Regions from separate parts of the Cronobacter muytjensii ATCC 51329 genome, predicted to be linked through region 4. Evidence: predicted binding sites of a transcription regulator. Region 4 holds the regulator's gene; each other region holds the start of a gene.

Evidence for each region. Region 4 encodes Fur, which represses iron uptake genes when iron is present. Its sites were predicted from a motif close to ATAATAATGAGAACNACTATCAA; they were not measured.
Region 1: a site for Fur is predicted at 2,527-2,549, ahead of fepB (Fe2+-enterobactin ABC transporter substrate-binding protein). Genes of this name have one in related genera too.
Region 2: a site for Fur is predicted at 2,316-2,338, ahead of bfd (bacterioferritin-associated ferredoxin). Genes of this name have one in related genera too.
Region 3: a site for Fur is predicted at 2,161-2,183, ahead of AFK63_RS04150 (Nramp family divalent metal transporter). Genes of this name have one in related genera too.

The regions. Positions count from the first base shown of each region.
Region 1 is NZ_CP012268.1:841,672-845,885, reverse strand. It holds gene AFK63_RS03905 ((2,3-dihydroxybenzoyl)adenylate synthase) at 1-1,319, opposite strand, end outside; gene entC (isochorismate synthase EntC) at 1,330-2,499, opposite strand; gene fepB (Fe2+-enterobactin ABC transporter substrate-binding protein) at 2,705-3,646, shown strand; gene entS (enterobactin transporter EntS) at 3,673-4,214, opposite strand, start outside.
Region 2 is NZ_CP012268.1:72,338-76,551, forward strand. It holds gene fusA (elongation factor G) at 1-944, shown strand, start outside; gene tuf (elongation factor Tu) at 1,012-2,196, shown strand; gene bfd (bacterioferritin-associated ferredoxin) at 2,373-2,567, shown strand; gene bfr (bacterioferritin) at 2,633-3,109, shown strand; gene AFK63_RS00385 (prepilin peptidase) at 3,113-3,580, opposite strand; gene rpsJ (30S ribosomal protein S10) at 3,960-4,214, shown strand, end outside.
Region 3 is NZ_CP012268.1:887,468-891,681, forward strand. It holds gene AFK63_RS04140 (EAL domain-containing protein) at 1-637, shown strand, start outside; gene AFK63_RS04145 (NupC/NupG family nucleoside CNT transporter) at 683-1,867, opposite strand; gene AFK63_RS04150 (Nramp family divalent metal transporter) at 2,223-3,461, shown strand; gene AFK63_RS04155 (DUF2502 domain-containing protein) at 3,517-3,879, opposite strand; gene mgrA (L-glyceraldehyde 3-phosphate reductase) at 4,016-4,214, opposite strand, start outside.
Region 4 is NZ_CP012268.1:2,735,734-2,739,947, forward strand. It holds gene ybfF (esterase) at 86-853, shown strand; gene ybfE (LexA regulated protein) at 981-1,262, shown strand; gene fldA (flavodoxin FldA) at 1,424-1,954, shown strand; gene fur (ferric iron uptake transcriptional regulator) at 2,244-2,696, shown strand; gene AFK63_RS12675 (helix-turn-helix domain-containing protein) at 3,020-3,631, shown strand; gene AFK63_RS12680 (beta-N-acetylhexosaminidase) at 3,690-4,214, opposite strand, start outside.

The DNA.
Region 1 (4,214 bases), 1.9 Mb from region 4:
GCGGCGATCTTCTCGCCGCCACGGTTGATTTGATCTTTCTCGCGGCCCTGAACGGTGATGTAGCCGTGTTCGTCAATCGCTATCAGATCGCCGGAGCTGTAAAAACCGTCCGCGTCAAAGGCGCTGGCGTTGTGCTCCGGGCTGTTGTAGTAGCCGCGGAAGGTGTACGGGCCACGCGTCATCAGGCGCCCCACCTGGCCGCGCGGCAGCGGATTGCCGTTTTCATCGGCCACCCAGACTTCGTCGTCCGGGCTCATCGGACGGCCCTGGGTTGTGAAAATACGCGCGTCCGGATCGGACAGACGGGTGTAGTTCACAAGCCCCTCGGCCATGCCGAACACCTGCTGAAGCTGGCAGCCGATCTCCGCCGGAATGCGCGCCGCGAGCGTGTCGGACAACCGCGCGCCGCCGACCTGCAGCAGCTTCAGCGAGGCCAGCTGGCGGTTATCGCCCCACTCGTTAATCGCCTGCAGCCAGAGGCTGACGGCGGGCGGCACCAGCGCGGTGACGTTGATCTGATGCTGTTCAATCAGCGGGAAGCAGAGCGTCGCGCTCGGATCGCGCGCCAGCACCACGCAGCCTTCGGTGAAAAACACGCCAAGCGCGCCGGGCGAGCTTAACGGGTAGTTATGCGCCGCGGGCAGCGCGCAGAGATAGCGCGTTTCACGGCTGAAGGCACAGATCTCTGCGCTACGGCGGATGCTGTAGTAGTAATCGTTATGGGTGCGCGGGATAAGCTTCGGCGTGCCGGTGCTGCCGCCGGAGAGCTGAAAAAACGCCACTTCATCGGCGGCGGAAGGCGCGGGTGAGAAACCGGCCTGCGGCTCTGCGATAAGCGGCTCCAGAGTATCACCGCGCAGCAGCGTCATGCGAAGCGATGGGGTTTTCGCGGCCAGCGCCTGCGCGTAAGCGTTATCTGCAAACAGCGCGTGCTCGCGGTCGGCAATCAGCAACGCAGGCGCAATCTGGCGTGCGTAGGCGTCAAGCTCGGTGCGCTGGTGGCTGAAGAGCGCATTGACCGGCGCGACGCCGATTTTCAGCAGCGCGAAGAAGACGATGTAAAACTCCGCCACGTTACCAAGCTGCACCAGCGCGGTGTCGCCGGTTTTCAGACCGCGACGCGACAGCGCGCCCGCAAGCCGCGTGGCGGCCGCGTCCAGATCGCGGTAGCTGAAGCGGCGCTCGCCGTCGATAACCGCGATGGCGGCGCTCTGCGCGTGGCGGCTGACGATATCGGTCAGCGGCAGATCGAGCCAGTAGCCTTTGGCGCGGTAGCGCGCGGCGAAATCATCCGGCCAGCGGGTGTAAGGGATAGTCATGCGCAGAACCTCAGTGAAGACCTAAAACGTGAAGCATGGTGGAAAGTTTGGTGCCGGTTTCGCGCCATTCAGAGAGCGGATCGGAGGCAGGCACAATTCCGGCGCCCGCGAACAGACGTACCTGATTGCCGCGCAGCCGCGCGCAGCGGATGGTCACTACCCACTCGCCATTGCCTTCGGCGTCGCACCAGCCGACGATGCCGCCGAAGAGTTCGCGTTCGAACGGCTCCAGCTCGGCGATATACGCTTTCGCCGCCTCGTGCGGGAAGCCGCTTAATGCGGGCGTCGGGTGCAGCAGGCAGGCAAGCGACAGCGCGTTATCGTCCGCAAAGCGCGTCTCGCCCTCGACCGGCGTGGCGAGATGCCACAGCGTCGGCGTTGTAATGAGCTCCGGCGCGCCCGGCATCGCCAGATGCTGGCTGCGCGGCGCCAGCACGTCGCGCATCGCCTGAGTCACCAGTTCATGCTCATGCCGGTCTTTGGCGGAGCACAGCAGCGTCTGCCCGGCTGCTTTATCCTGCGCCGCATCAGCGTGGCGACGCGCGGAGCCGGCGAGCGGCAACGAGCTGAACGTATTGCCATCTTTGCGCAGCAGCAGTTCGGGGCTTGCGCCAAGCAGCGTGCCGCCATCGGGCAGCGGAACGTGGAAGTTAAAGCTCGCCGGGTTTTGCGCCACCAGACGCGCCAGCAGCGCCAGGCTGTCCGGCGTCTCTTCGGTAGTGATATCGATAAGCCGGGAGAGCACGATTTTGCGTACCGCCGGCGTGTCGGTCAGCGCAGCGGCGCGCGCCACCATCGCCATAAAGGCGTCCTGTTCCGGTATCGCCTCGCGGCTTTTCACGCGCGGCGCGGCAGCGGCGCGCTCAGGCAGCGTATAACCTGCGGGCGTAAAATCGCTGCGGCTTTCGGGGATAAACAGCGCGGAGGGCTGGCGCGTGTCGAACGGGATAGCGCCAACCACTATCGGGCGCGCGATGCCGCTGCGGCGGGCGCGGTCAAAGGCGTCGCGCAGCGCGGTCTGAAACGCGCCGTGGCGCGCTTCGCCATCGGCTGCCGGCGTGTCCAGCCGCGCGAAACAGCCGCGGGTGGTAAAACTGTGATAAGGCGACATGAAGAAAAAGCTGTCAGATGAAAGGGATGCGGTTGCCTTGCGGCTCTCCTCGACCAGTGACGTGTCCATGCGCTCCTCCTGTACCAAAAAAGAGAACTGATAATTGTTATCATTTGTATTTGGTGGCGTAACCTAAGGCGAAATGGCGGGCATGTCAACCGCAGAGGCAAATTCACGGCGTCGTCACCGCTTGCATCCTGTCGGCAAATCGTGAAAATGAGAAGCATTATTAACTCTTCTGACAGGATACGTTGCCGTGACGTTCATTTCCGCCCTGCGCTCCACGCTCGCCGCCAGCCTGCTGGTTTTAGGAATTTCCTCAGTTTCACAGGCGGCAGACTGGCCGCGCCAGATAACCGACAGCCGCGGCGTGCAGACGCTCGAAAAAGCGCCGCAGCGCATCGTCTCCACCAGCGTCACCCTGACCGGCTCGCTGCTGGCGATTGACGCGCCGGTCGTGGCGAGTGGCGCCACCTCGCCGGGCAACCGCGTCGCTGACGATCAGGGTTTCCTGCGCCAGTGGGGCGAGGTGGCGAAAGCGCGTCACGTCGGGAGGCTGTACATCGGCGAGCCGAACGCCGAAGCCGTGGCCGCGCAGATGCCGGATCTCATTCTGGTCAGCGCCACCGGCGGCGATTCCGCGCTGGCGCTGTACGAGCAATTGTCCGCCATCGCGCCGACGCTGGTGATTAATTACGACGACAAAAGCTGGCAGCAACTCCTGACCCAGCTCGGTGAAATCACCGGTCACGAGAAACAGGCGGCCGCGCGCATCGCGCAGTTTGATAAGCAGCTCGCGCAGGCGAAAACGCACATGGCGCTGCCGCCGCAGCCGGTAAGCGCGCTGGTTTATAACCCGGCGGCGCACGGCGCGAATCTCTGGACCGCCGACTCCGCGCAGGGGAAACTGCTCGGCCAGCTCGGCTTTACGCTCGCGCCGCCGCCCGCCACGCATGGCCTGACCAGCATGGGCAAACGCCACGATATTATTCAGCTCGGCGGAGAAACGCTGGCCGGGGGGCTTAACGGCGAGACGCTGCTGCTGTTCGCTGGCGATGAAAAAGACGCCGCCGCGCTGATGCGCGATCCGCTGCTGGCCCACCTTCCTGCGGTGCAACATAAACGGGTATACGCGCTTGGCACCGAAACGTTCCGTCTCGATTATTACAGCGCCAGCCTGCTGCTCAAGAGGCTGGAAATTCTGTTTAAAGCGTAAAAAAGGGGCCGCCGGGCCCCTTTTTATTATGCCTGCGCCGGTTGCGGCGGCGTCTGGCGCAGACGTCGCAGCTCGCCGAAGAGCATCGTCAGGACGATAGCAATCACCGCGAGCCCCAGGCCCCCCGCGCTCGCGGCACTGACTGGCGAGAGCAGCGCGCCAACGCTGCCCAGCAGCGCCGCGCCGATGGCGTCGCCCGTGACGTTTTGCGCCGTCCACAGCCCGTTAATACGCCCGAGCATGTGATCCGGCGTCTGGGTCTGGATAAGCTGGTACTGGATCAGCGAGCTGATGCCGCTCAGGTAGCCGAACAGCGTCAGGCAGAAGAACGCCAGCGGCCACCAGGGCATCAGGCTGAACACGCCGACCGCCGCCAGCGCCAGCACCGAGGCGATAAGCATCGTGCGGCCGGGGTGCGGCGAATGCGCAAGCCCGCCGCTGGTAAGCGCGCCCAGCGCCGCGCCGAGCGGTACAGCAGCGTAAAGCACGCCGATTTCGCCGCTCGCCATCTGCCAGTGGTTCGCAAGCGCGGGATAAAGCACGCGCACCGCGCTCGCCATCGTCAACA
Region 2 (4,214 bases), 1.7 Mb from region 4:
TGACCACCGGTGACACCCTGTGTAACCCGGATCACCCGATCATTCTGGAGCGCATGGAATTCCCTGAGCCGGTAATCTCTATCGCGGTTGAACCGAAAACCAAAGCTGACCAGGAAAAAATGGGTCTGGCTCTGGGCCGTCTGGCTAAAGAAGACCCGTCTTTCCGCGTATGGACTGACGAAGAATCTAACCAGACCATCATCGCTGGTATGGGTGAGCTGCACCTCGACATCATCGTTGACCGTATGAAGCGTGAATTCAACGTTGAAGCGAACGTAGGTAAACCTCAGGTTGCTTACCGCGAAGCGATTCGCACCAAGGTTACCGACATTGAAGGTAAACATGCTAAGCAGTCTGGTGGTCGCGGTCAGTACGGTCACGTTGTGATCGACATGTACCCGCTGGAGCCGGGCTCTAACCCGAAAGGTTACGAGTTCATCAACGACATCAAAGGTGGTGTAATTCCTGGCGAATACATCCCGGCCGTTGATAAAGGCATCCAGGAGCAGCTGAAGTCTGGTCCGCTGGCAGGTTACCCGGTAGTAGACATCGGTATTCGTCTGCACTTCGGTTCTTACCACGACGTTGACTCCTCTGAACTGGCGTTTAAACTGGCAGCTTCTATCGCCTTTAAAGAAGGCTTTAAGAAAGCAAAACCAGTTCTGCTTGAGCCGATCATGAAGGTTGAAGTAGAAACTCCGGAAGAGAACACTGGTGACGTTATCGGTGACTTGAGCCGTCGTCGCGGTATGCTGCGTGGTCAGGAATCCGAAGTGACTGGCGTGAAGATCCACGCTGAAGTTCCGCTGTCTGAAATGTTCGGATATGCAACTCAGCTGCGTTCTCTGACCAAAGGTCGTGCATCATACACTATGGAATTCCTGAAGTATGATGATGCGCCGAACAACGTCGCTCAGGCCGTTATCGAAGCCCGTGGCAAATAAGCCTCAGGGTTAAAACCAAAGTCCCGTGCCCTCTCGGCGAGGGGGCACTATAGTAAGGAATATAGCCGTGTCTAAAGAAAAATTTGAACGTACAAAACCGCACGTTAACGTCGGTACTATCGGCCACGTTGACCATGGTAAAACTACCCTGACCGCTGCCATCACTACCGTTCTGGCTAAAACCTACGGTGGTTCTGCTCGTGCATTCGATCAGATCGATAACGCGCCGGAAGAAAAAGCTCGTGGTATCACCATCAACACCTCTCACGTTGAATATGACACCCCGACTCGCCACTACGCGCACGTTGACTGCCCGGGCCACGCCGACTACGTGAAAAACATGATCACCGGTGCTGCTCAGATGGACGGCGCTATCCTGGTTGTTGCTGCGACTGACGGCCCGATGCCGCAGACCCGTGAGCACATCCTGCTGGGTCGTCAGGTAGGCGTTCCGTACATCATCGTGTTCCTGAACAAATGCGACATGGTTGATGACGAAGAGCTGCTGGAACTGGTTGAGATGGAAGTGCGTGAGCTGCTGTCTCAGTACGACTTCCCGGGCGATGACACCCCGATCGTTCGCGGTTCCGCGCTGAAAGCGCTGGAAGGCGAAGCTGAATGGGAAGAGAAAATCATCGAGCTGGCAGGTCACCTGGATTCTTACATCCCGGAACCGGAGCGCGCGATTGACAAGCCGTTCCTGCTGCCGATCGAAGACGTATTCTCCATCTCCGGTCGTGGTACCGTTGTTACCGGTCGTGTAGAGCGCGGTATCATCAAAGTTGGTGAAGAAGTGGAAATCGTTGGTATCAAAGACACCGCGAAATCTACCTGTACCGGCGTTGAAATGTTCCGCAAACTGCTGGACGAAGGCCGCGCGGGCGAGAACGTAGGTGTTCTGCTGCGTGGTATCAAACGTGAAGAAATCGAACGTGGTCAGGTACTGGCTAAGCCGGGCTCCATCAAGCCGCACACCAAGTTCGAATCTGAAGTGTACATTCTGTCCAAAGACGAAGGCGGCCGTCACACTCCGTTCTTCAAAGGCTACCGTCCGCAGTTCTACTTCCGTACCACTGACGTGACCGGTACCATCGAACTGCCGGAAGGCGTTGAGATGGTAATGCCGGGCGACAACATCAAAATGGTTGTCACCCTGATCCACCCGATCGCAATGGACGACGGTCTGCGTTTCGCAATCCGCGAAGGCGGCCGTACCGTAGGCGCTGGCGTGGTTGCTAAAGTTCTGGGCTAATTAACTCAGAATTGAAAAGGGCGCTTCGGCGCCCTTTTGTTTTATAAGGAAAAGTTGTTCTAAAGGTTTATACACTTTCTAAAGACACTCATCCCTCATTAAAAGTCTGTCCCTGCCTCGTTGTAATCATAACCATTCTCATTTACACTTTGTGCATAAACTGAACGGGAGTTATCATGTACGTTTGTTTGTGTAATGGTATCAGCGATAAAAAAATACGGCAGGCGGTACGTCAGCATCATCCCCAGTCCTTCCAGCAGCTTCGTAAATTTATGCCGATTGGCAATCAGTGTGGTAAATGCGTTCGCGCTGCCCGCGAAATAATGCAGGACGAGCTGATGCAGATCCCTGAGTATCAGGAAATTGCCTGACCGCAGATTTTGACTTCCACGCCAGCCCATCTACGCTTCATGTAGTGGAAGCGGAGGGAAGCAAAATGCAAGGTGATATTAAGATAATAAACTATCTCAATAAATTATTGGGAAATGAGCTTGTTGCAATCAATCAGTACTTTCTCCATGCGAGAATGTTCAAAAACTGGGGCCTGATGCGCCTCAACGATGTCGAATACCATGAGTCTATTGATGAAATGAAACACGCCGATATTTATATCGAACGTATTTTATTTCTTGAGGGCATCCCCAACCTTCAGGACCTGGGTAAACTGCATATCGGCGAAGATGTAGAAGAAATGCTGCGCTCCGATCTCACTCTTGAGATGGAAGGCGCGAAAGATTTGCGTGAGGCTATCGCCTATGCAGATTCTATTCATGATTACGTCAGCAGGGATATCATGATCAAAATCCTTGAGGACGAAGAGCACCATATCGACTGGCTTGAAACCGAGCTGGATCTTATTAGCAAAATTGGCCTGCAGAATTACATTCAGTCCCAGATTAAAGAACAGAGCTAACATTTATACATCCAGTATCTGGAAAGTAGAGATACTGCAAAGCAACCCCGCTGCCGCCAGAAATGGACCAAAAGGTAGCGGGGTTTTTCGTAAATGCATCTGCTCTTTTTTACGGTACAGGAAAAACGACATCATTAGCCCGAGCAAAGCGGCAGTTAAAAGCAACAGGCCCAACATCTGCCATCCATGCCAGGCGCCAAGCGCGCCGAGATATTTAACATCGCCATATCCCAGCCCTTCAGAATTACGTAACCATCGGTAAGCCCAGTAAAGCAACGACAAGGATAGGTAGCCAATGAGTGCGCCCGCTACCGCATCAGCGAGGAAGCGTGACTGAAAAATGAGATGGTAAGACAAACCCAGCCAAAGGAGGGGACAAGTCAGGCTGTTGGGTAGCAGGCCATAACGAAGATCTTTCAGCACTAGCCCTGCGTTCAGCAATATATACCCCAATAACCATAACGTAATCATATCACCACCTTCTGGTGAGCCATTCATAACGCCGTAAAAATACAATCTGTGTGCGGCGAAGCGAATGGCGTTCTTTCAGTGATACGCGATACATTCCAGCCAATTTAGCCGCGGACGTACATGTTGCAGTAGACTGCGAGGCGGTACGGAAGAATGTTTAATTTCTAATCAGAGCTTGCGTCGGCGCCAGATTTACGTATAATGCGCGGGCTTGTCATTAATGACGGCGGGTTCAATATGAACCCTGATAGCTGCGGTTTGGCTATCTACAATGCTCCCAATCGGGGAGCTACGTAAGAACGATTACACTCTCCCATCAATCGTAATGGGTTCGAGGAGTAATCATTTTCGTCTATAAAATAATTGGAGCTCTGGTCTCATGCAGAACCAAAGAATCCGTATCCGCCTGAAAGCGTTTGATCATCGTCTGATCGATCAATCAACCGCGGAAATCGTCGAGACTGCTAAGCGCACTGGTGCGCAAGTCCGTGGTCCGATCCCGCTGCCGACCCGCAAAGAGCGCTTTACCGTTCTGATCTCCCCGCACGTTAACAAAGACGCGCGTGATCAGTACGAAATCCGCACTCACAAGCGTCTGGTTGACATCGTTGAGCCAACCGAGAAAACCGTTGAT
Region 3 (4,214 bases), 1.8 Mb from region 4:
CGAGATCCTGGCGCGTCTGAATTGCGACGGTGAGCTCATCTTACCCGATAAATTCATTCCGTTAATCGCCCGCTTTAACCTCAGCGCGCGCTTTGATATGCAGGTACTGGAAAAACTTCTCCGTTACCTTCACGCGCACCCACAGACGCGCCCCGGCGCGCGCTTCTCTGTCAACCTGATGCCGCTGACGCTGCAACAGCAGGGGATCGCGCAGCAGGCTATCGCACTGTTTGAACGTTATGGGGTGCCAGTCAGCGCGGTTATTCTGGAGGTGACGGAAGAGCAGGCGCTCTCCGGCTCGGAAAACACCATACAAAATATCGCGCTGCTGCAGGAGCGCGGGTTTTGCATCGCGATTGACGATTTCGGCACCGGCTATGCCAATTTTGAGCGGCTTAAAAATTTACAGGCCGATATCATCAAAATCGATGGCTGCTTTGTGCGTAATGTGGTGAGTAATCCCTTTGACGCGCTGGTGGTGAAATCCATTTGCGATCTGGCGAAGGCCCGCTCGCTGACCGTCGTGGCGGAATTTGTCGAAACCCCGGCGCAGCGGGATCTGCTGTTTTCGCTGGGCGTGGAGTATATCCAGGGCTACCTGCCGGGAAGGCCAGAACCGCTGGAGCGCAAGGCATAAAAAAACCGGAGCCTGGCTCCGGTTTTCGCATGATGATGGTGGCGATTACAGCACGAGTGCGGCAATAGAGGCTGAGAGCACGCTCACAAGCGTTGAGCCATAGACCAGCTTCAGGCCGAAGCGGGATACCACGTTGCCCTGTTCTTCATTCAGGCCTTTGATAGCGCCAGCAATAATGCCGATAGATGAGAAGTTAGCAAAGGAAACCAGGAACACAGACAGGATGCCTTCCGCGCGCGGAGAGATAGTGCCTGCCAGTTTCTGCAGATCCATCATCGCCACGAATTCGTTGGACACCAGTTTGGTCGCCATAATACTGCCCACCTGCAACGCTTCGTTTGCCGGCACGCCCATCACCCAGGCCACCGGGTAGAAGATGTAACCCAGAATGCCCTGGAAGGAGATGCCAAGTACGGCGGCGAACAGTGCGTTCAGACCGGAAATCAGCGCGATAAAGCCAATCAGCATCGCGGCCACGATAATCGCCACTTTGAAGCCTGCCAGAATGTACTCGCCCAGCATTTCGAAGAAGCTTTGCCCTTCGTGCAGGTTAGACATCTGCAAATCTTCTTCATTTTCAACGCGATATGGGTTGATGATGGAGAGGACGATAAAGGTGCTGAACATGTTCAGGATCAGCGCGGCTACCACGTACTGCGGTTTCAGCATGGTCATGTACGCGCCGACAATCGACATGGACACGGTAGACATCGCTGTCGCGGCCATGGTGTACATGCGGTTACGCGACATTTTGCCGAGAATATCCTTATAGGCGATAAAGTTTTCTGACTGTCCCAGAATCAGCGAGCTTACCGCGTTGAAGGATTCCAGTTTACCCATACCGTTCACTTTCGAGAGAACCGTACCGATAGCCCGGATAACAATCGGCAGTACGCGAATGTGCTGCAGAATACCGATTAACGCAGAGATAAAGACGATAGGGCAAAGCACTTTCAGGAAGAAAAATGCCAGGCCTTCATCATTCATTTTGCCAAAGACGAAGTTTGTCCCTTCATTAGCAAAGCCGAGCAGTTTTTCAAACATATCGGCAAAGCCTTTAACAAAGCCCAGACCGATATTGGAATTAAGGAAGAACCAGGCCAGCAGCACTTCAATAACCAGCAGCAGGCCAATATAAGGCAGACGAATTTTTTTGCGGTCGTGACTTACCAGCAAAGCAAGCAGCGCTACAACGGCGAGCGCCAAAACGAAATGAAGAACGCGGGACATATTTGCTCCAAATATGAGGCAGGTTTAATTTCCGTGCACATTCTATGCAACAACCATTTAGAAAACGAGATCTGCAACACACTATAGTTACGTCATGTGACGAAACGCTAAAAGAGTGATCGAACATACAAAAATGTTATGTTGCGTAAAGCAGTGAAAGGTTATCTTTTGCTGCTACACTTTTAACACACGTGGGCGCATTTTAGTGTGTTTTGCTCGCGTACCTCGACCTTAACCCGCCTTTCATTGATTTCAGCTATCAGAACCATCAGAGATTATCCAGCCTAATGAACTTGATAATCATTCTCATTTTGGTAGCATGAAACATAGCAAAGGCTATATTTCAGGGGCAGACATGAATCACAGTCGCGTTGAGCAACGTCGTGGCCGTACAGCGCGGAAGTTAAGGCTGGCACTCATGGGGCCTGCTTTCATCGCTGCCATTGGCTACATCGATCCGGGTAACTTCGCTACGAATATTCAGGCCGGAGCCAGTTTCGGCTACCAGCTACTGTGGGTGGTGGTATGGGCCAACCTGATGGCAATGTTGATTCAGGTGCTCTCCGCCAAGCTTGGGATCGCGACCGGTAAAAACCTCGCGGAGCAGATCCGCGATCACTATCCGCGTCCGGTTGTCTGGTTTTACTGGGTGCAGGCGGAGATCATCGCTATGGCGACCGATCTCGCGGAATTTATCGGTGCGGCGATAGGGTTTAAGCTTATCCTCGGCGTGTCGCTGTTGCAGGGCGCGGTGCTGACCGGCATCGCCACATTCCTGATCCTGATGCTGCAAAAGCATGGACAAAAGCCGCTCGAAAAAGTGATCGGCGGGCTGCTGCTGTTTGTGGCGGCGGCATATATCGTGGAGCTTTTCTTCTCGCAGCCTAAGCTCGCGGCGCTTGGCAAAGGAATGCTGATCCCAAGCCTGCCGACCTCGGAAGCCGTGTTCCTGGCCGCGGGCGTACTCGGCGCTACCATCATGCCGCATGTTATCTATCTCCACTCGTCGCTGACGCAAAACCTGCATGACGGCTCGCGCAAAGAGCGCTACTCCGCGACCAAATGGGATGTGGCGATCGCCATGACCATTGCGGGCTTTGTCAATCTGGCCATGATGGCGACGGCGGCGGCGGCGTTTCACTTCAGCGGACACACCAAAGTGGCCGAACTCGATCAGGCTTACCTGACGCTCGAACCGCTGTTAAGCCATGCGGCGGCGACAATTTTCGGTTTGAGTCTGGTTGCGGCGGGACTCTCCTCGACGGTCGTCGGCACGCTGGCGGGGCAGGTGGTGATGCAGGGATTCGTGCGCTTCAGCATTCCGCTCTGGGTGCGACGCTCGGTCACGATGGCGCCGTCGTTTATCGTCATCCTGATGGGCCTCGATCCTACGCGCATTCTGGTGATGAGTCAGGTGCTGCTGAGCTTTGGTATCGCGCTGGCGCTGGTGCCGCTACTGTTCTTTACCAGCGATAAAAATCTGATGGGCGAACTGGTCAACACGCCGTGGGTCAAGCGAACCGGATGGGCGATTGTGGCGCTGGTAGTGGCACTCAACATCTGGCTGCTGGTAGGCACCGCGCTCGGATTATAACCGACGTAAAAAAGGCAGGCGCGAAGCCTGCCTTTTTTGTTCGCTCAGAACATTATCAGTGGTGATGACCGTGGCCGTGGCCGCGACCATGTTTACCCCAGCCGCGACGGTCATCGCGATCTCGCCAGCCTTCGCGATAGCCGCGCTCATACGCCCGGCGATTATCCCAGCCGCGATGCTTATCCCAGCCGCGATGGCGGCCATTGTCATGACGCCACCAGCGGTCGCCGCGCCACTGGTAATGGTTGTGCCAGTAATCGCGGTCGCGCCAGCGGCCGCCGTCCCAGTAGTTACCGTAATTGTCGCGATCGCCAATTTGTAATTTGATGGATGGCAACAGGGTGATTTCGCCAGCGCTGGCGACAAGCGGGGCGGTACCCACGAGTAACGCTGCTGCAAGAATCAGTGACCTGAACATACTTATCTCCTTCACGATCGGGGCCGTTGGTGGCCTGTTGCAGTAATATTACGGACCTGTAAATCCCTGCAGCATCGCTCCGACTCTGAAAACAGGTATGACCGCACTTTTTGCTAAAGCAGCCTGACCTCATGCACTATGACAGAATCGCCTCGATCGCCTGACGTTCTTCTGCTGAAAATTCCCGTTTCGCCAGCATGCCCACCGCGTCGTCAATCTGGCTGGTTTTGCTGGCGCCGATGAGCACCGATGTCACCTTCTCATCGCGCAGCACCCAGGCGAGCGCCATCTGCGACAGCTTCTGCCCGCGCTGTACCGCCAGGTCGTTGAGCCTG
Region 4 (4,214 bases):
CGGAATTAACTGGAACCTTGCAGCCGGGCGGCAGAATGGTCAACATGATAACCTAACCTGTCAGTCGCCAAAAAAGAACTTTGCCATGAAATTAAATACCCGCACGCAATCTGCGCAACAACCGACTCAAAATACACCGATTGTGTTAATTCACGGGCTGTTTGGCAGCCTGGACAATCTCGGCGTGCTGGCCCGCGACCTGGTGCAGGATAACAATATTGTGCAGGTCGATTTGCGTAACCACGGGCTTTCTGAGCGTAGCGAGACGATGGATTACCCGGCGATGGCGCAGGACATTCTCGATACGCTGGATGCGCTGGGGCTGGAGAAAGTGATTCTTATCGGGCATTCGATGGGCGGCAAAGCGGCGATGGCGGTAACGGCGCTGGCGCCAGATCGCATTGAAAAGCTGGTGGCTATCGATATCGCGCCAGTGGATTATCAGGTCCGCCGCCACGACGACATTTTCGCGGCGGTCAACGCGGTGAGCGATGCGGGCGCGACAACACGCCAGCAGGCGGCGGATATCATGCGCCAGTATATCGCGGAAGAAGGCGTGATTCAGTTTCTGCTGAAGTCGTTTGTCGATGGCGTCTGGCGCTTCAATGTGCCGGTGCTGTGGAATCAATACGCCCATATTGTCGGCTGGGAACCCCTCCCCGCCTGGCGCGGCCCGGCGCTGTTTATCCGTGGCGGCGCGTCGCCTTATGTGGAAGAAGCGCACCGCGAAGCGCTGCTGGCGCAATTCCCGCAGGCCCGCGCGCACGTTATCGCGGGCGCGGGTCACTGGGTGCATGCCGAAAAGCCGCAGGCGGTGCTGCGCGCTATCCGGCGTTTTCTGGAAACTGATTAAAAACAGACCGACCGGCGCCGTCGCGCGCCGGATGCGTTGGCGCGCTTCGCTGCCTGATGTATGATGGCGCGCTGAAATACCGCCGGGCCCGCCCCGGCAGCCTGTTTCCCCTGTCTATACTCATACCATGGCAAAAGAACAAACGGACCGCACAACGCTCGATCTTTTCGCGGATGAACGCCGTCCGGGCAGACCGAAAACCAATCCGCTGTCGCGCGACGAACAGCTGCGCATCAATAAGCGCAACCAGCTTAAGCGTGACAAAGTTCGCGGGCTTAAGCGCGTGGAATTGAAGCTGAACGCCGATGCGGTGGACGCGCTGAACCATCTGGCTCAGGCGCGTAATATCAGCCGCAGCGAGCTGATAGAAGCTATGCTCCTCGCTCAGCTGAAAGCCTTGCAGGAGTAAGGTCTGGTCTGAATTTTACCCAAAAGGACGGGGCAATGTAGCAGAGAGTGCACCCGGCGCCTGATACCGTTTCCGCACCTTCACCTGTTCTGCTATGATTGCCCTATCTGTGGGCGTTATGCCAGCACCATCACATTTAGATTCAAGAGGTTATTCTTCTTATGGCAATCGTAGGCATCTTTTTCGGCAGCGACACCGGCAATACCGAAAATATCGCGAAAATTATCCAGAAACAGCTCGGGAAAGACGTTGCTGAAGTGCATGACATTGCTAAAAGCAGCAAAGAGGATCTGGAAGCGTTCGATATTCTTCTGCTTGGCATCCCGACCTGGTACTACGGCGAAGCGCAGTGCGACTGGGACGACTTTTTCCCGACGCTGGAAGAAATTGACTTCAACGGTAAACTGGTCGCGCTGTTCGGCTGCGGCGACCAGGAAGATTACGCAGAATACTTCTGCGACGCGCTGGGCACCATTCGCGATATTATCGAGCCGCGCGGCGCGACCATTGTTGGCCACTGGCCGACGGCGGGTTATCACTTCGAAGCGTCCAAAGGTCTCGCAGACGACGATCACTTTGTCGGCCTCGCAATTGATGAAGATCGCCAGCCGGAGCTGACGGCGGAACGCGTTGAAAAATGGGTGAAACAGGTCTCCGAAGAGCTGCACCTGCAGGAAATCATCAACGCCTGATGATAAACGGCGCGGGCGACCGTCCGCGCCGGTTGATAGATAAAAGCAATGAAAATAATTGCTACAAATTTTTAACTTTCCCTCACTACGCTGTACAATGGCATCCTTAATTATCAGGCCTCCCCGTGCAAAACGCTGGCGGGTCCACGATTTTTAAGCTCTTTTTTGCCGGACGCTTGCGGTTTTCATTTAGGCATGTCAGTTCTATAATGAGACGCATTCATCTTCGGCGTATCCGATGTATCGCTCCCTTCTGGGGCGAGTCGTTAAGCAACAGGACAGATTCCGCATGACTGACAACAATACCGCATTAAAGAAGGCCGGCCTGAAAGTCACGCTTCCTCGATTAAAAATCCTCGAAGTGCTGCAGGAACCGGTCAATCATCATGTCAGTGCGGAAGACCTCTATAAGCGTCTGATTGACATGGGTGAAGAGATTGGCCTTGCCACGGTCTATCGTGTACTGAACCAGTTCGACGATGCCGGCATCGTCACCCGTCACAACTTCGAAGGCGGTAAATCCGTTTTCGAGCTGACGCAACAGCATCATCACGATCACCTGATCTGTCTCGATTGCGGCAAAGTGATCGAATTCAGCGATGACTCTATTGAAGCCCGTCAGCGTGAAATCGCGACACGTCACGGCATCCGCCTGACCAACCACAGCCTCTATCTGTATGGTCACTGTGCCGATGGCGACTGCCGCGAGAATGAACACGCGCACGAGGTCGGCGAGAAGTAACGCTTGCCATAACGCCTGATCCAAAGCCGACGTTTGTCGGCTTTTTTATTGTCTGAAAACCAGACGCTGAAAATACACATGTATCATTTTGGATTAATAACACAGAGATGTGTATTTTAATACAGCGCACAATGCTTAATTAAACCACATATATTTTATTAAATATAAATTCAGAAAAGATAAATATCTTTATCGGTCAAGCGGTTAGCCAACGAAAGATTGCCGTTGTTCATTCCCTCTTCTCTGCCCCTTATTGCAGCAATAAAAAAGCATCCATTAAGATACAGCAACGACATAAATTTATTTTAAACAAGGTAACCAATATGGTATTACCCTCTAAACCTCTTGCTGAGATTTACCGCATTGCCGATATTTTCAATAGCTACGGCAACTGGTCTCGTGCGGAAAAAAATACGCTTATCCCGTTGCGAGACGGGGAAATTTGCATCATTCGCGGCGGTCAGTTTTCTCTGATGCGCCAGAGTGACCGCCTGTTGCTGGAAAAATGCAGCGCCCCTTCGGTTCTGGGCCTGGCGCGGAATTTAGGTAAATCCCAATTCATAAAATTACAGGCTGATTCAGAATGTCATTATCAGTTAATTCCTTTTGATTATTTCATGCAGGAAATCGAAAAAAATCATTGCCAGTTACATCTTCTTATTTTGTCCTCATGGATAATTAATATGCTTTGCTATCGGGAAGAAATTATGCTGGGCAGAAACAGCTACAGTATGATTAAAGCCAATATCGATTGTCTGGCGTCGATGGATGAGTTTATGCGTAACCGGATTAACGTCGCCGATTATATTGTTAAAAAAACAAATCTTTCCCGCAGTATGGTAATGAAAACCTTGTCCCAGCTACGCAGCGCGAAACATATTGAAATCAGCAAAGGCAAACTGCTTGCCGTTCACCATCTGCCAGAGGCGCTGTAAGACACCGCTTTAACACACGTAAAAGCCAGCCCGGAGGCTGGCTTTTTTAAAAAGCGCGTTACGGCTGTACGCGCTCCGTCCGGCTGTGGCGTTTGCCATCCACGCTTACGCTGCGTACCTGCACCTCGCCCGTCACGCGCGGCGGTTGCGCGGCGTCATAAGGCTGCCAGCGCGCGCCGCCATCAGTGGAATACTCCATCGTCACGCCAGGCAGGCTGATGTTCATCTGCAATACCCCTGCTTTCACGCGTGCGCCCGGCACCGGCAGACGGAACTGCACGCCCGCTTTCTCAAGTTTCGGCAGTTCGCGACGGCCAAGCAGGTTCGCAAAACGCGTCCAGTCCCGTTGTAGCGCCTGCATATCGACCTGATGCGTTTCGCCGCCCTTATACTCGCGCCCCGCCTGATAATCCTGCTCCCATGCGGCACGGTGCCAGGCGCGCTCCGCTACGGCCAGCAGACGCGGATACATCATGTACTCCATCTGCTTATCGGTACGCACCACTTCGCTCCAGAGCTGTGCCGAGAGCCCATAAGCGCCAGGCCAGGGTTTATCGGATTTAGCGCTGAACGCGTTGCCGTC